Regions from separate parts of the Phytobacter sp. V69 genome, predicted to be linked through region 1. Evidence: predicted binding sites of a transcription regulator. Region 1 holds the regulator's gene; the other holds the start of a gene.
What was found. The regulator Fur, encoded in region 1, represses iron uptake genes when iron is present. The targets are predictions, from matches to a motif close to ATAATAATGAGAACNACTATCAA.
Positions count from the first base shown of each region.

Region 2: a site for Fur is predicted at 4,320-4,342, ahead of fepD (Fe(3+)-siderophore ABC transporter permease). Genes of this name have one in related genera too.

Region 1 covers NZ_CBFFRL010000032.1:23,401-31,180, reverse strand. The annotation lists gene pgm (phosphoglucomutase (alpha-D-glucose-1,6-bisphosphate-dependent)) at 1-1,494, opposite strand, end outside; gene seqA (replication initiation negative regulator SeqA) at 1,519-2,067, opposite strand; gene ybfF (esterase) at 2,251-3,024, shown strand; gene ybfE (LexA regulated protein) at 3,156-3,449, shown strand; gene fldA (flavodoxin FldA) at 3,599-4,129, shown strand; gene fur (ferric iron uptake transcriptional regulator) at 4,420-4,872, shown strand; gene chiQ (ChiQ/YbfN family lipoprotein) at 4,970-5,302, opposite strand; gene chiP (chitoporin ChiP) at 5,323-6,723, opposite strand; gene glnS (glutamine--tRNA ligase) at 7,117-7,780, opposite strand, start outside.
Region 2 covers NZ_CBFFRL010000070.1:9,225-17,004, forward strand. The annotation lists gene entF (enterobactin non-ribosomal peptide synthetase EntF) at 1-1,389, shown strand, start outside; gene fepC (iron-enterobactin ABC transporter ATP-binding protein) at 1,516-2,316, opposite strand; gene fepG (iron-enterobactin ABC transporter permease) at 2,313-3,263, opposite strand; gene fepD (Fe(3+)-siderophore ABC transporter permease) at 3,302-4,306, opposite strand; gene entS (enterobactin transporter EntS) at 4,416-5,672, shown strand; gene fepB (Fe2+-enterobactin ABC transporter substrate-binding protein) at 5,865-6,788, opposite strand; gene entC (isochorismate synthase EntC) at 7,014-7,780, shown strand, end outside.

The DNA of each region.
Region 1 (7,780 bases):
CATCACTTTCAAGCCTCCGATAGACGCGCCGTTACCCGGCGCTGCCGTCAGACGTGCAGTGATCGGGTCACCTGCCAGCGTGCTTGCGCTGACCATTTCCGGAGACAGTTTAGACAACGCCGCTTTCTGTGCGGAGGTCGCGCTGGCGCCCAGACGGTTGTAGCTCGGCGCACCAAAGCGGGCGGCCAGTTCGTCGTAGTGCTGCTGCGGGTTTTTGCCGGTGACAGCGGTGATTTCCGCCGCCAGCAGGCACATGATGATACCGTCTTTGTCGGTTGACCATGGGGTGCCGTCGAAACGCAGGAAGGATGCCCCTGCGCTCTCTTCACCGCCGAAGCCGAAGCTGCCGTCAAACAGACCGTCAACAAACCATTTAAAGCCCACCGGCACTTCCACCAGCTTGCGGCCGAGGTCGTTCACCACGCGGTCGATCATCGCAGAAGAGACCAGGGTTTTACCCACGGCAACATCTTTACCCCACTGCGGGCGATGCTGGAACAGGTAGTTGATGGCAACGGCCAGATAATGGTTCGGGTTCATCAGACCTGCAGGCGTTACGATGCCATGGCGGTCATAGTCCGGGTCGTTGGCGAAAGCCAGGTCGAACTTGTCGCGCAGCGCCAGCAGACCGGCCATTGCACACTCAGAGGAGCAGTCCATACGGATCACGCCGTCTTTGTCGAGGTGCATAAAGCGGAAGGTTTGATCAACCTGATCGTTCACAATGGTCAGATCAAGTTTGTAGAATTCAGCAATCCGTTTCCAGTATTCGATACCGGAACCACCCAGCGGATCGACGCCCAGTTTCAGGCCCGCTTTCTGAATTGCCGCCATATCGACGATATCAGCCAGTCCTTCGATGAACGGCTGCACCAGATCCTGTTCTTTCACGTGACCCGACGCCAGCGCGGCATCCAGCGAAATGCGTTTCACGCCTTTCAGGCCATCCGCCAGCAGCGCGTTAGCGCGGTCTTCAACCACTTTGGTTACGTTGGTATCAGCCGGGCCACCGTTTGGCGGATTGTATTTGATACCACCGTCTTCCGGCGGGTTGTGCGACGGCGTAATGACGATACCGTCAGCCTGCGCGCCGCCTTTTTTATTGTGTACCAGGATAGCGTTAGATACCGCAGGGGTCGGCGTGAAGCCGTTATTTTCTTGCACAATCACGTCAACACCGTTTGCCGCCAGCACTTCCAGTACGGAGATAAACGCCGGTTCGGACAGAGCGTGCGTATCTTTACCGACATAGCACGGGCCAGTGATGCCATTTTTGGCACGCTCTTCGGCGATAGCCTGAGCGATGGCCAGAATGTGTTGTTCATTAAAGCTGTGACGCCCCGCGCTGCCGCGGTGACCTGACGTACCAAATTTTACCGCGTGCTCAGCGTTGCCGATGACAGGTTTCAGCACATAGTACTGCGCAGTAAGCTGGGCGATGTTAATCAAATCGCTCTGTTGCGCAGGTTGCCCCGCACGTTCGTGGTTAGCCATTGCCTGGTCCTTTTTATGCAAGGATTAAATTGTGCCGCAAACCTTTTCAATCAATTCCACCGGGAACTGCATTGACTGCATGATGTGTTCCACCATGCTGCATTTACGACCCGTATTCGTGTTGGTGATAACCCAGTACGGGGTATCAGGCACCTGTTTTGGCTTCGTCTGATTGCCGTTTTGCAACAGGGTATGTTCATCAGCCGCGAAGTATACGCGGGTGCGCCCGTGCAGAGACTCAGTGGATTCTGCAAAAGCCTTTGCATCTAATGAATAGAGTGTAGACAGCACCAGCATGAAGCGATTCACGGCTTTTTTCTGCTCCGCATACTCGTCAGAGAGCAGCAGTTCACGCACCGCGCGGACCTTGTCTTTCGCGGTATTAACCGGTTTGACTGCTTCAACCGTAACAGGTGCAGGCGTTTCTTTCGGGAGTTGAACAGCGGCAGCTGGCTGCGGGGCGGCGGAAAACTTCAACATGCGCCGTAAAATGTCGGATGCGCTCTCGCCAATGTGCTTTGTGTGGCTGGCAATATAACTGTAGAGCTCATCATCAACTTCGATCGTTTTCATCTTAATCCAGTGCAGTGTCTAATCTGAATACAAGTTATTGAGATTATAAAGTCAAATCTCAACAGCGGATAGCGTCAAACCAGGATGGCGGCAAAAGTCAGAATGTGTCTAAACCTTGCAGCCGGACGGCAGAATGTTCAACATGATACCTTAATCCGAAAGAGCGAAAAAAAGAACTTTGCCATGAAATTGAATACCCGAGCGCAATCTGCACAACAATCGCACAACAATTCTCCCATCGTGCTGGTTCACGGTTTATTTGGTAGCCTGGACAACCTTGGTGTACTCGCCCGCGACCTTGTTAATGACCATGACATTATTCAGGTTGATATGCGAAACCACGGCCTTTCCGCGCGTTCACCCGAGATGAATTACCCGGCGATGGCGCAGGATTTGCTCGATACCCTTGACGCCCACGGCATTGAACGTGCGACCTTTGTCGGCCACTCCATGGGCGGGAAAGCCGTTATGGCATTTACCGCACTGGCACCGGAACGCATCGATAAGCTTGTCGCTATCGACATCGCCCCGGTTAGCTATAACGTGCGTCGCCACGATGAAATTTTTGCCGCTATCAACGCTGCAACCGAGGCTAATGCCACCACACGCCAGCAGGCGGCAGTCGTCATGCGCGAATATATAGATGAAGAAGGGGTAATTCAGTTCCTGCTCAAGTCGTTTGTCGACGGCGAGTGGCGCTTCAATGTGCCAGCACTATGGGATCAATATCCCCATATCGTGGGCTGGGAAACGGTACCGGCCTGGAACCATCCAGCGCTCTTTATCCCCGGCGGTAACTCGCCGTATGTCACCGAACAGTATCGTGGCGAACTGCTGCAACAATTCCCGCAGGCACGTGCGCATGTGATAGCCGGAGCCGGGCACTGGGTGCATGCAGAAAAACCGGAAGCGGTTCTGCGCGCCATCCGTCGTTATCTCGCTGAAAAGACAAACTGATTAAAAACCCGGCGACCGGTTGCCGGAAAGCGCCCGGTCGTTGGCGTGTCCGCATCGCTGATGTATGATGGCGCGCTAATCAGCCCGGGCTATGACCCGATTGCTTGTACTTCCCGTAGTATTCTTAAATCATGGCTAAAGAACAAACGGACCGCACGACACTAGATCTGTTCGCGAATGAACGTCGCCCGGGACGTCCTAAAACCAATCCGCTCTCTCGCGACGAGCAATTGCGCGTGAATAAGCGCAATCAGCTTAAACGCGATAAAGTTCGTGGGCTTAAGCGCGTCGAATTAAAACTCAACGCAGAGGCTGTCGACGCGTTAAACGCGCTGGCGGACGCGCGCGAAATGAGCCGGAGTGAATTGATTGAAGAGATGTTACTGGCTCAGCTTAACGCGCTGAACAACCAGGAAATCCTCTAATTCATCGCAAAAATACACTTTCATGTTGCACAGAGTGCAGTCTTGCGTGATTGCAGTTTCCGCGTGCTTCTCTGATCTGCTATGATTGCCCTTATCCGTGGGCCAATCGCCACCACCATATCATTAAGTTTCAAGAGGTTATTTTACTCATGGCAATCACAGGCATTTTTTTCGGCAGCGATACTGGTAATACCGAAAACATCGCAAAGATGATCCAGGCTCAACTTGGTAAAGAAGTTGCCGATGTGCATGACATTGCTAAAAGCAGCAAAGAGGATTTAGAAGGTTACGACATCCTGCTGCTTGGCATTCCGACCTGGTATTATGGTGAAGCACAGTGTGACTGGGATGACTTTTTCCCGACGCTGGAAGATATCGATTTTAACGGCAAACTGGTTGCTCTGTTTGGCTGTGGCGACCAGGAAGACTATGCTGAGTACTTCTGTGATGCGCTGGGTACTATCCGCGACATCATTGAACCGCGCGGCGCAACCATCGTAGGCCACTGGCCGACCGAAGGTTACCATTTCGAAGCGTCCAAAGGCCTGGCAGATGACGATCACTTCGTTGGTCTGGCCATTGACGAAGACCGTCAGCCGGAACTGACCGCTGGTCGCGTCGACAAGTGGGTGAAACAGATTTCTGAAGAGCTGCACCTGCAAGAGATCATCAATGCCTGATGTTGTTTGGCGCAACCTGCTGGTTGCGCCTGATTAATAGATAAAAGCGATGGAAATAATTGCTACAATTTTTTAACTTTTTTCTCCAGCGCTGTACAATGGCCCCTGGTTAAAACGGGTAACGCAAAAGGACTTTGTTGGCGCTGCCACGTTTTAAAAGCTTACTTTACTTGAGGACTTGCAGTTTTCATTCAGGCATGGCAGTTCTATAATGAGACGCATTATCCCAGGTGCATTCCTTGTAGCTTCCCGACGGGAAGTGAATCGTTTAGCAACAGGACAGATTCCGCATGACTGACAACAATACCGCATTAAAGAAGGCCGGCCTGAAAGTCACGCTTCCTCGGTTAAAAATCCTGGAAGTGCTTCAGGAGCCGGAGAACCACCATGTCAGTGCGGAAGATTTATATAAGCGCTTGATCGACATGGGCGAAGAGATTGGGCTGGCGACTGTGTACCGTGTACTCAACCAGTTCGATGATGCCGGGATCGTGACCCGCCATAATTTCGAAGGCGGTAAATCCGTCTTTGAGCTGACGCAGCAACATCACCACGACCACTTAATTTGCCTGGATTGCGGCAAAGTGATCGAGTTCAGTGATGACTCTATCGAAGCGCGTCAGCGTGAGATTGCATCCAGACACGGTATTCGTCTGACTAACCACAGCCTCTACCTCTATGGCCACTGTGCCGAGGGTGACTGCCGTACAGACGATAACGCGCACGAAGCGACGGATAAATAATCCTCGCTTCTCTCTAAAGCCAACCTCCGGGTTGGCTTTTTTATTTCTGCGTATCGCAAAGACAAAAAAGCCCGCCGAAGCGGGCTATCTCACACGGTTAATTCAGCGCGTTATGCTGGCGAATCTCCTGCCAGATCTGATCACAACGCGCTTTTACCGCCTGGCCGTTACCGGTATGCGTTGCTTCAAGACACTGCTGATAATCCAGCGTGCGCACACTCTCTTGTTCCGCGAATTGCTGGTGTGCTTTCTCTTTACGCAGTACATCCAGCACGCTTCTGCAGGCCGCCGTTTTCTCCGGCGAGCCCTCAGCCGTATTGATACAGGCGCTGTAAGCCTCTTTTAAGCGGGCATCTTCCTTTGGCGCCTGTGGCTGTTGTACGCAGGCAGCCAGTCCCAGCGTCATCAGAACAAGCAGTATTGGTTTCATCGTCATGGCATTCCCTCGCATCAGAAGATATTCAACGGCGCAATGACGATAAATTTCACGTCGCGTTCGTCCTGGAAGATGTTGTTATACCCGCCGCCCCAGCTCGGGATATCGGAGTGGTTGTCGTACTGGGTAAAGTGCAGTTTAAACAGGGTGCCTTTTGCCATCCCTTCCTGCACGGTGTACAGCAGGTCGAGGCTGTAAGCCGACTCTTTGATGGAATTCCCCGCATCGTAGTATTTGTCTCCGGAAGAAACATTGGACGGTTTCGCATCCCAGCCATAGACATACGATGCACCTACCGCCCAGCCCGGCAGATTCCAGTCTTTCAGGTCATACATTGCACCAACAAAGACCGACTTTTCGTTATGGGCGTTGAAGTCAGAACGGTTATCCCACCAGATATCCAGGCGACCATTGGAAGATCCGTAGAGGGGCGTCATACGTGAATTGAAATAGCCCTGGCGGCCATCGGCTTTAACCCAGGTTCCCTCAAGACGCAAATCCACCGGACCAACCGTATAACCAAAAGTGAGCGCCTGCAGCCACGCGGTACCGTCGTAGATATCATTGATGGTGTTGTTATCGGCCTTATCGCGCGAGCCGTAGAACTGATAACTGGTGGAAAGGGGATTCCCCGCGACCTCAAATTTGTAGCTGGCTTTGGCAAAATATTGATCAACATAGCCCTGCGCCTGACCAAACGCGGCCTCGAGGAGCAGATCGTTTTTAAAGTCGTAAGACGCGCCTAGAGAATGGACGTAATTGATTTTGCTTACGCGATCATTTTGGTAGAAGTGATCCGTTTCGTTATACCACGGCGCTTTATATTCATTGGCCCACATATACGAGAAACTCAGCACGCCAGAGTCGTCATAATCCAGTTTCGCCCCAGCCTCAGCCCCCTGATAGGTGCCAGGCATAAAGCTCCAGTTTGATGCCAGCAGGGTTTGCCCGCTGGGCTGAATATACCCTGCCCTCGCCCACACCGGGCCATATTTGAACTTCGCCGCTGCCTTATAAAGGCTTGCCCCGCTGCGATCGCCGGCCCAGTCTTCGTCATACACTTTGTGGCTATTGGAGAACGCGATTTCATTCGGGTGCGCACTTCCTGAGGATTCAGCCATTTCAATCGCCGCGAAAGCCGCGATATCAATACCGAACATATCGGCAGCATAGCCAGACTGGAAATCAAGATTGGTATTCCAGGTGGAGTGCGCGAGGTTGGTTTTGTATTTATCGCCGTCGGTGACATCTTTGCGATCACGCTGGCGCTGCCAGTAGTAAATCCCACCGGTGAGCGTGGAGTCATCCACAAAGCCAGCGGCACTGACGGAAGGGGCGAAAGTTAAACCTGATAATGCGGTGGCGCAGGCAATAGCCAACGCTAACGCCTTACGTTGAGCGTTAAACGCGTTCATGAGTGTTCCTCTTTGACAAAAACATAAAAGTGCTGTGCAAATGCAAACAGCAATAAAATAAAAAAATTAAATATTACTGATAGTTATAGAAAATGTTTCTATTCCTATCGCTTGTAAGCATATTTTTCGCGACGCGAATTATCAAGTCTTAATGGGAACGGAATACAGGGATTATGACGGACAACACAGATTTGCGGATTATCAGCTGAGTGCTTACACAGCAAGGCTTACAGGCTAATTTAACTCGAATTATCAATAAATAAATGAAAAGATGATTGGATAAAATTAAAACAATAGTTTAGAAAAAAGAAAGATGGCAGGATCTTATTTTTAATTGAGAAATAAAAAAACGCTGCACAAGGCAGCGTTTTTTAGCGTTCAGGCAAGATGCGATTACTCGCCGATTTTTGCCCAGGTATCGCGAAGACCCACGGTGCGGTTGAACACCAGTTTGTCAGCCGTTGCATAACGGCTATCAAGGCAGAAGTAGCCTTCACGCTCAAACTGGTAAGCTGTGCCCGTTGCGGCAGCCTGCAGTGACGGCTCAGCGTAACCCTGTTTGATGACCAGAGATTCCGGGTTCATCACGGTCAGGAAGTCTTCTGCTGCGCCCGGGTTTGGCACGCTGAACAGACGGTCGTACAGACGAATTTCCACCGGCAGCGCGTGGGCAGCGCTCACCCAGTGAATAACGCCTTTCACTTTGCGGCCATCGGCAGGATCTTTGCTCAGGGTGTCGGCATCGTAACTGCAGAAGATGGTGGTGATGTTGCCTTCCGCGTCTTTCTCGACGCGTTCCGCTTTGATCACGTACGCGTTACGCAAGCGAACTTCTTTGCCCAGCACCAGACGCTTGTACTGTTTGTTGGCTTCTTCACGGAAGTCTGCGCGATCGATCCAGATTTCACCGCTAAACGGCACATCACGGCTGCCCATTTCCGGTTTGTTCGGATGGTTAAGCATCGAAACCACTTCGCTTGCGCCCTGCGGATAGTTTTCGATAACCAGTTTAACCGGATCGATAACCGCCATGGCGCGCGGTGCGTTTTCATTCAGA
Region 2 (7,780 bases), on a different contig from region 1:
GCCCCCGGCGAGCGAATGTATCGCACCGGCGATGTGGCGCAGTGGCTGGATAACGGCGCGGTGGAATATTTGGGTCGCAGCGACGATCAGCTCAAGATTCGCGGCCAACGTATTGAGCTGGGCGAAATAGACAAAGCGCTGCAGACGCTGGTGGATGTCGCGCAGGGCGTTGCGCATGCCTGTGTGCTCAATCAGGCGGCGGCAGGTAATGGCGATGCGCGCCAACTGGTGGGTTATGTGGTGTCAGAGAGCGGCCTGCCGCTGGATCTCAGCGCGTTACGCGAGCAACTCAGCGCGCAGCTATCGCCGCACATGGTGCCGGTGGTGCTGTTGCAATTGAGCGAGCTTCCGCTTAGCGCCAACGGCAAGCTCGACAGAAAAGCGTTGCCGCTGCCTGAACCCGCGCGTGAGCAGGTCGGTCGGCCGCCGCATCCGGGAGTGGAAACGCAGGTCGCGCAGGCCTTTTCCGTGCTGCTCGGTTGCGAAGTTCAACACGCGCAGGCCGATTTCTTTGCTCTTGGCGGTCACTCTTTGCTGGCAATGCGCCTGGCTGCACAGCTGAGTGAGGCGTTTGCACGCCCGGTAACGCCGGGGCAGATTATGGTGGCCTCCACGGTTGAGAAACTGGCGGCCTTGCTGACGCAGACGCAGGCTAATAGCCAGCTCGGGCTGGAAACCCTGCTGCCACTGCGTGACGGCGACGGTCCCGTGCTGTTCTGTTTCCATCCGGCTTCCGGTTTTGCCTGGCAGTTCAGCGTGCTGGCGCGCTATCTCTCGCCGCGCTGGGGGATTATGGGCATTCAGTCACCGCGTCCACAGGGGCCGATGCAGCAGGCCGCCACGCTGGATGAGGTGTGCGAACACCATCTTGCGACTCTGCTGGCGCAGCAACCGCACGGGCCTTATCACCTGTTCGGCTACTCGCTGGGTGGAACGCTGGCGCAGGGGATTGCTGCCCGGCTGAGCGCGCGCGGGGAAACGGTGGCCTTCTTAGGGCTGCTGGATACCTGGCCGCCGGAGACGCAGAACTGGGCGGAGAAAGAGGCCAACGGGCTGGACCCGGAAGTGTTGGCGGAAATCGAGCGCGAGCGTCAGGCCTTCCTGGCAGCGCAAAAAGGGCAGACATCGACAGCGCTGTTTGCCGCCATTGAAGGCAACTATGGCGATGCGGTGCGCCTGCTGACCACGGCCCATAGCGCGAAGTTTGACGGTAAAGCGACGCTGTTTGTCGCCGAACGCACGCTGACGCCGGGGATGGATCCGCAAGAAGCCTGGGCACCGTGGGTGAATGAGCTGGAGGTTTATCGCCAGGATTGCGCCCACGTGGATATCATTTCACCGCAGGCGTTTGAAGCGATTGGCCCGGTATTGCGCGAGCTGTTGGGGTAGTTTCAGAGGGAATGTCCCCGGTGGCGCTCGCGCTTACCGGGGCTACAAGCTTATCCGCATCCGGGACATTCTCCGGTGGCGCTGACGCTTGCCGGGGCTACAAGCTTATTCGCATCCGGGACTGCATCAGACCGTCCGGCGTCCCAGCGGCACCACCAGCGGCGTGCCGGCGATGGGGTCTTCAATAATCATACAGCGCAAACCGTATACTGCTTCGATAAGCTCGGCGGTCACAATCTCTTTCGGTGCGCCTTGCGCCACAATCTTGCCGTCTCGCAGGGCAATCAAATGGGTGGCATAGCGACAGGCCTGATTCAAATCATGCAGCACCGCCGCCAGCGTATACCCCTGCTCGCGGTTTAACTCGCTCAGCAACTCCAGCAGGTCAATCTGGTAGCTGATATCGAGCCAGGTGGTCGGCTCATCAAGCAGCATGATCGAGGTTTCCTGTGCCAGCACCATCGCTATCCACGCCCGCTGACGCTGCCCGCCTGACAGTGTATCCACACTCTGCAATGCCAGCGTATCTACCCCAGTAGCACGCATCGCGCGGGTGACCGCCTGCTCATCTTCCTGACGCCAACGGGTAAACAGCGGCTGGTGCGGATAACGCCCACGGGCGACCAGCTCCTGAACGGTGATATCGCCCGGAGTGGTGGCGTTTTGAGCCAGCAGACCGACGCGACGCGCCACCTCTTTGCTGGCGAAACGCTGGATCTGCTCGCCGTCCAGATACACGTGACCTTTCTCTGGCGTCATCAGTCGGCTCAGGGTACGCAGCAGCGTCGATTTCCCGCAGCCGTTTGGCCCAATGATCGCCGTGAAGTGGCCATCGGGGATCGCGACGCTCAGGTCTTTGGCGACCACTTTTTTACCGTAGCCCAGGGTTAGTTGTTCGCCTCGCAAACGGGCCTGAGTATCGATCATTTTTTGCGGGACTCCTGAATTAACAAGGCGATAAGGTAGATACCGCCGATGCTGACGGTGACAACACCCACCGGCAACTGATAAGGGATAAACAGCCGCTGGGCGCAGATGTCCGCCGCCAGCAGAAGCAGGGCGCCACAAAGCGCCGATTGTGTCAGGCCCCAGCGTGCGGTGGCGCTAACGCGCCGGGCAATATGTGGCGCAACAAGTGCGATAAACGAGATAGGCCCGGCAAGCGCGGTGGCGCAGGCGGTCAGCACCACGGCGACCAGCATCAGCAGCAGGCGTGAACGTTCGACGCTCACCCCAAGAGCACAGGCGCTGTCATCGCCCATCTCCAGCAATTTCATGCGCCGGGAGAGCAGCGTCGCGCCGATAAACATCAGCAGAATAAACGGCGCGGACGGGAAGGTTTTCGCCCAGGTCAGGCCGTTGAGCGACCCCGCATTCCACAGCCCGGCGGTGAGCGATGTTTCCAGCGAGGCCTGTAAAATCAGCCAGGTATTGAAAGCCATCAGCATCGCCCGCACGCCAATGCCGACGATAATCAGGCGGAAGGTCTCAATGCCGTTGCGCCATGCCAGCGCCCAGACGATGAACGAGGTCAAAATCCCGCCAGCCATCGCGGCCAGCGCAATGGGCGTCAGATGCTGACCAAAGAGCACCATCGCCACCAGCACGCCGCTCCATGCCCCCGTGTTAAAGCCCATTACATCCGGGCTGCCCAACGGGTTTCGCATCAGCGACTGGAAGATAGCCCCGCTGACGCCCAGCGCGGCACCAATCAACAGCGCCATCAGCACGCGGGGCAGTCGCCACTCGGTGACGACGAGCTGCATGGCGCGCGGTGCATTTCCCGTGAGCGCATTAATGACCTGACTGCTATCGAGCATAACCGCACCGCTGCGCAGACCCCAAAGCGCAAAGGCCAGGCTGGCGAGCAGCATCAGCAGGCAGCTGATTATCAGACGACGGGACGGGGCGATCACAGGCCACCTCCACGCACGCGGCGAACCAGGATAATCAGGACTGGCGCGCCAATAAAGGCGCTGACAACCGAGACGCGCAGTTCGCCCGGCACCAGCAGGCGGCCAATGATATCGGCAAACAGAAGTAGGGCAGGGGTGGCGATAAGGGTGACCGGCAGCGACCAGCGGTGATCGGCCCCCACCAGCCAGCGCGAAAGGTGCGGCATCATCAGCCCGATAAAGGCGATGGGGCCGACGACTGCCGTTGCGCTACCGCAAAGGACGGTGATGGCCAACAGACCTAAAAGCTGGGTGCGTGCCACTTTGCTGCCGAGCGCGGTGGCGGTATCGCTGCCCAGATTGAGGCTGTTCAGCGCCCGGCTGGACATCAGCGCTACGCTTGCGGCCAGCAGCACCGGTAGCAGGACAATTTTCAGCGTTTGCAGGGTTCGGATATCCAGCGACCCGGCCTGCCAGAAGCGCAGCTGATCGTAGACATCAGCATTGAGCAGCGATATGCCGCTGGAAAGCCCTTCGAGCACGGCGGCCAGCGCCACGCCCGCCAGCGTCAGGCGCACCGGGCTAAGCTGTCCGCCGCCCTGGCTGCCGGTAAAGGCCACAATCAGCGAGGCAGCCAGCGCGCCGCAAAAGGCCAGCGACAGCTGTTCGATGGGGGAGGCGGCGCCAAAAAGGGCAGCCCCGAGGACGATCGCAAAGCTGGCCCCGGCATTCACGCCCAGCAGGCCCGGGTCGGCCAGCGGGTTGCGGGTGAGGGTTTGCATCAGCGCGCCTGCGAGACCCAGTGCGCCGCCTGCGAGTAATCCGGCCAGCGTGCGTGGCAAGCGTGCGTCGCGAATAATGGTGCAGTCTGCGCTCTGGCAGGTGCCGGTCAGCGCATCAACGATCACGCTGGCGGGCATCGCTTTTGCACCGATCAGCATACTGAGCGCCATTGCCACAATAAGCAGTATCAATAGCCCGAGGAGCGTGAAAACACGCCTCGAGGAACGAGGAAACGACATAAACATTCCTGACTTGATAATGATAGTAATTATCGTTATCGATCTTGTTTGATTATGTTACCATGCAAGCCCTGGAATGGATAAAAAAAGATTGCCTTAAGGCGTTGTAATGAACCAACAATCCCGGCTGCTGAATGTAAGCCTTTTGAAAACGCATCCGGCCTTTCGCGCCGTGTTTTTTGCCCGTTTTATCTCCATTTTATCGCTGGGTTTGCTGGGCGTGGCCGTGCCGGTACAGATTCAGGCGATGACCGGTTCAAGCTGGCAGGTGGGGCTCTCCGTGACCCTGACTGGTAGCGCGATGTTTGTGGGTCTGATGACCGGCGGCGTGCTGGCCGACCGTTACGAACGCAAAAAATTGATTCTGCTGGCGCGTGGGACCTGTGGTATTGGCTTTATTGGCCTGTGGCTTAACGCGCTGCTGCCGGAGCCGTCCCTGCTGGCGATTTATTTACTCGGTTTATGGGATGGCTTCTTCGCGTCATTAGGTGTGACTGCGCTGCTGGCGGCAACTCCGGCGCTGGTCGGGCGTGAAAATTTAATGCAGGCCGGGGCGATCACCATGCTGACGGTGCGCCTGGGCTCGGTGATTTCCCCGATGTGCGGTGGCCTGCTGCTGGCGACTGGCGGCGTGGCCTGGAACTACGGGCTGGCGGCGGCAGGAACCTTTATCACCCTGCTACCGTTACTCAGTTTGCCTGTATTGCCGCCGCCACCACAGCCGCGTGAACATCCGCTGTCTTCGCTGGTGACGGGGATTCGCTTTTTGTTCAACAGCCCGCTGATTGGCGGTATTGCTCTGCTGGGGGGCTTGTTGACCATGGCTAGCGCCGTGCGTGTGCTTTACCCCGCACTGGCCGTTGAGTGGCATATTTCGGCGGCGCAAATTGGCGTGCTGTATGCGGCCATCCCCCTTGGTGCGGCAACAGGGGCATTAACCAGCGGGCGGCTGGCGCAGCATCCGCGTCCAGGTCTGTTGATGTTGTGCAGCAGCGTGGGGGCGTTTGTCGCTATTGGTTTATTTAGCCTGATGCCGTACTGGGTGTTGGGCGCAGCGTTTCTGGCCGTGTTTGGCTGGCTGAGCGCGATCAGCTCACTGCTGCAATACACACTGATTCAAACGCAAACGCCGGAGGCGATGCTGGGGCGTATCAACGGCCTGTGGACGGCACAAAACGTCACGGGCGATGCGATTGGCGCGGCGTTACTGGGTGGGCTTGGGGTCATTATGACGCCCGCCGCCTCGGCGAGCAGTAGCGGCTTTGTACTGGCGATTGTCGGCGTGATGCTGGTGCTGACGTTGAGCGAGCTGCGCAGATTCCGTCAGACGCCGGTGGTTGCCCCGGATGGCGGCGCAAGCGCCTGATCCGGGCTACGCAACGGTAGGTCGGGTAAGCGAAGCGCCACCCGACAGGTTTTTCCCGGATGGCGGCGCAAGCGCCTGATCCGGGCTACGCACGGTAGGTCGGGTAAGCGAAGCGCCACCCGACAGGTTTTTCCCGGATGGCGGCGCAAGTGTTTTATCCCGGCTACGCGACGCGCCAGCCGGGAAAGCGTTTTAGCCAAATAGCGCGGTCAGTCGTTCTAATACTCGCGTTGCGCTGTAGTAATCGAGACGGAAGGTTTCCGCGCCCAGCGCATAAACACGCTTATTTTGCACCGCGCTCAGATGGGCAAGGAGCGGGTTGGCATTCAGCGCGTCAGCATCTTTCTGATCGCTGGCGAACAGGAACAGTGCTTCGCCGTTCAGACCGGCTGCCAGGTTCTCGCCACCGAGTTGCACGATGTCATGGCGTTTACCCTGACTTTGCAGCGTTTGCAGACCCTCCGGCAGCGTAGCGAGGGTAAATCCCAGCTCTTGCATCAGCTTGCCCTGTGCAGAATCGGTGGTCCACAGGTTCGCACTGTGTGCTGCCGGGGTATAAACCAGCGCGTTAACCGGCTGCGGTGGCAGTTTCATGTGCGCTTTGACATCGGCCATCTGCTTGTCGAATTCGGCAATACGGGTCGCAGCCTGTTTTTCCTGACCGGTGATTTCGCCCAGTTGGGTGAGCAGAGCCTGCCAGCTTTTATCGTCGTAATTGATGATCAACGTCGGCGCGATGGTGGAGAGTTGGTCGTAAAGGGTCAGCGCAGAATCACCGCCGGTGGCGCTGATCAGAATCAGGTCCGGCATTTGGGCGGCAACGGCTTCGGCGTTAGGTTCGCCAATATAAATCCGCGCGACATTGCGCGCTTTGGCCACCTCGCCCCACTGGCGCAAAAAGCCCTGATCGTCGGCAAATCGGTTGTTTGGGGTGGTAGCGCCGCTGGCAATAACCGGGGCGTCGATAGCCAGCAGGGAGCCTGTCAGCGTCACGCTGGTGGAGACAATGCGTAGCGGTTTGTGGTCGAGCGTGTGGCTGCCATGGCTATCTGTTATCTGGCGGGGCCAGTCGGCGGCGGTCGCTGCGGAAAGTCCGAAAACGAAAATACCCAACATGATAAGGGCATTACGGCATAGCAAAGGGAGTCTCACGAAGTCACATCCTGTTTTTGTTGCAGTTAATGCTTCTCATTTTCATCATTGCGCGTGATGGATGCAAGCGTTAGTCGCAAGGGGAGATGGGTGCTCTGGTTGACATGCAGGGCCATTACATTTAGCTTACCGAACCAAAATTCAAATGATAATCATTCGTAATATATTTATCATTTTTTGGAGGATGATATGGATACGTCACTGGCTGAGGATGTTCAGCAGACTGCGAAAACCCTGGCGTCAGACCAGTTCTTCTTTATGTCGCCGTTCCGCAGTTTCACCACATCGGGTTGTTTTGCGCGCGTAAGCGCACCAGCGGCAGGTGGCGACGATCCCACCGGTCTGTTCCAGCAGCAAATTGCGAAGGCGTTCGCGGATGCCCGCGCGCAGGGGATTGCGAAACCTCTGCTGGTGGGGGCTATTCCGTTTGATACCACCCAACCGTCTTCTCTGTTTATCCCAAAGACCTGGCAAACTTTTTCGCGCCCGGCCAAACAGCGCTCTTCACGCTATTTCTCGGGCCACCCAACGCCGGGCGTAGAGTCGCGTACCGAAATCCCGGAACAAAACACCTTTATGGAGATGGTTGCCCGCGGTGCCGAACTGACGGCAACCCCCGAGGTGGACAAAATTGTCCTCTCGCGCCTGATCGATATTGCTGCCGATGGGCATCTGGACAGCGGCGTGCTGCTGGAGCGACTGATTGCCCAGAACCCGGCGAGCTTTAACTTCCATGTACCGCTGGCGGAAGGGGCAGTTCTGCTGGGAGCAAGTCCGGAACTGCTGCTGCGCAAAGAGGGCGAGCATTTTAGCTCGCTGCCGCTTGCCGGTTCGGCGCGTCGCCAGCCGGATGACATGCTGGATCGTGAAGCGGGCAACAGGCTGCTGGCATCGGAAAAAGATCGTCGTGAGCATGAGCTGGTCACCCAGGCGATGAAAGCCATGCTGACGCCACG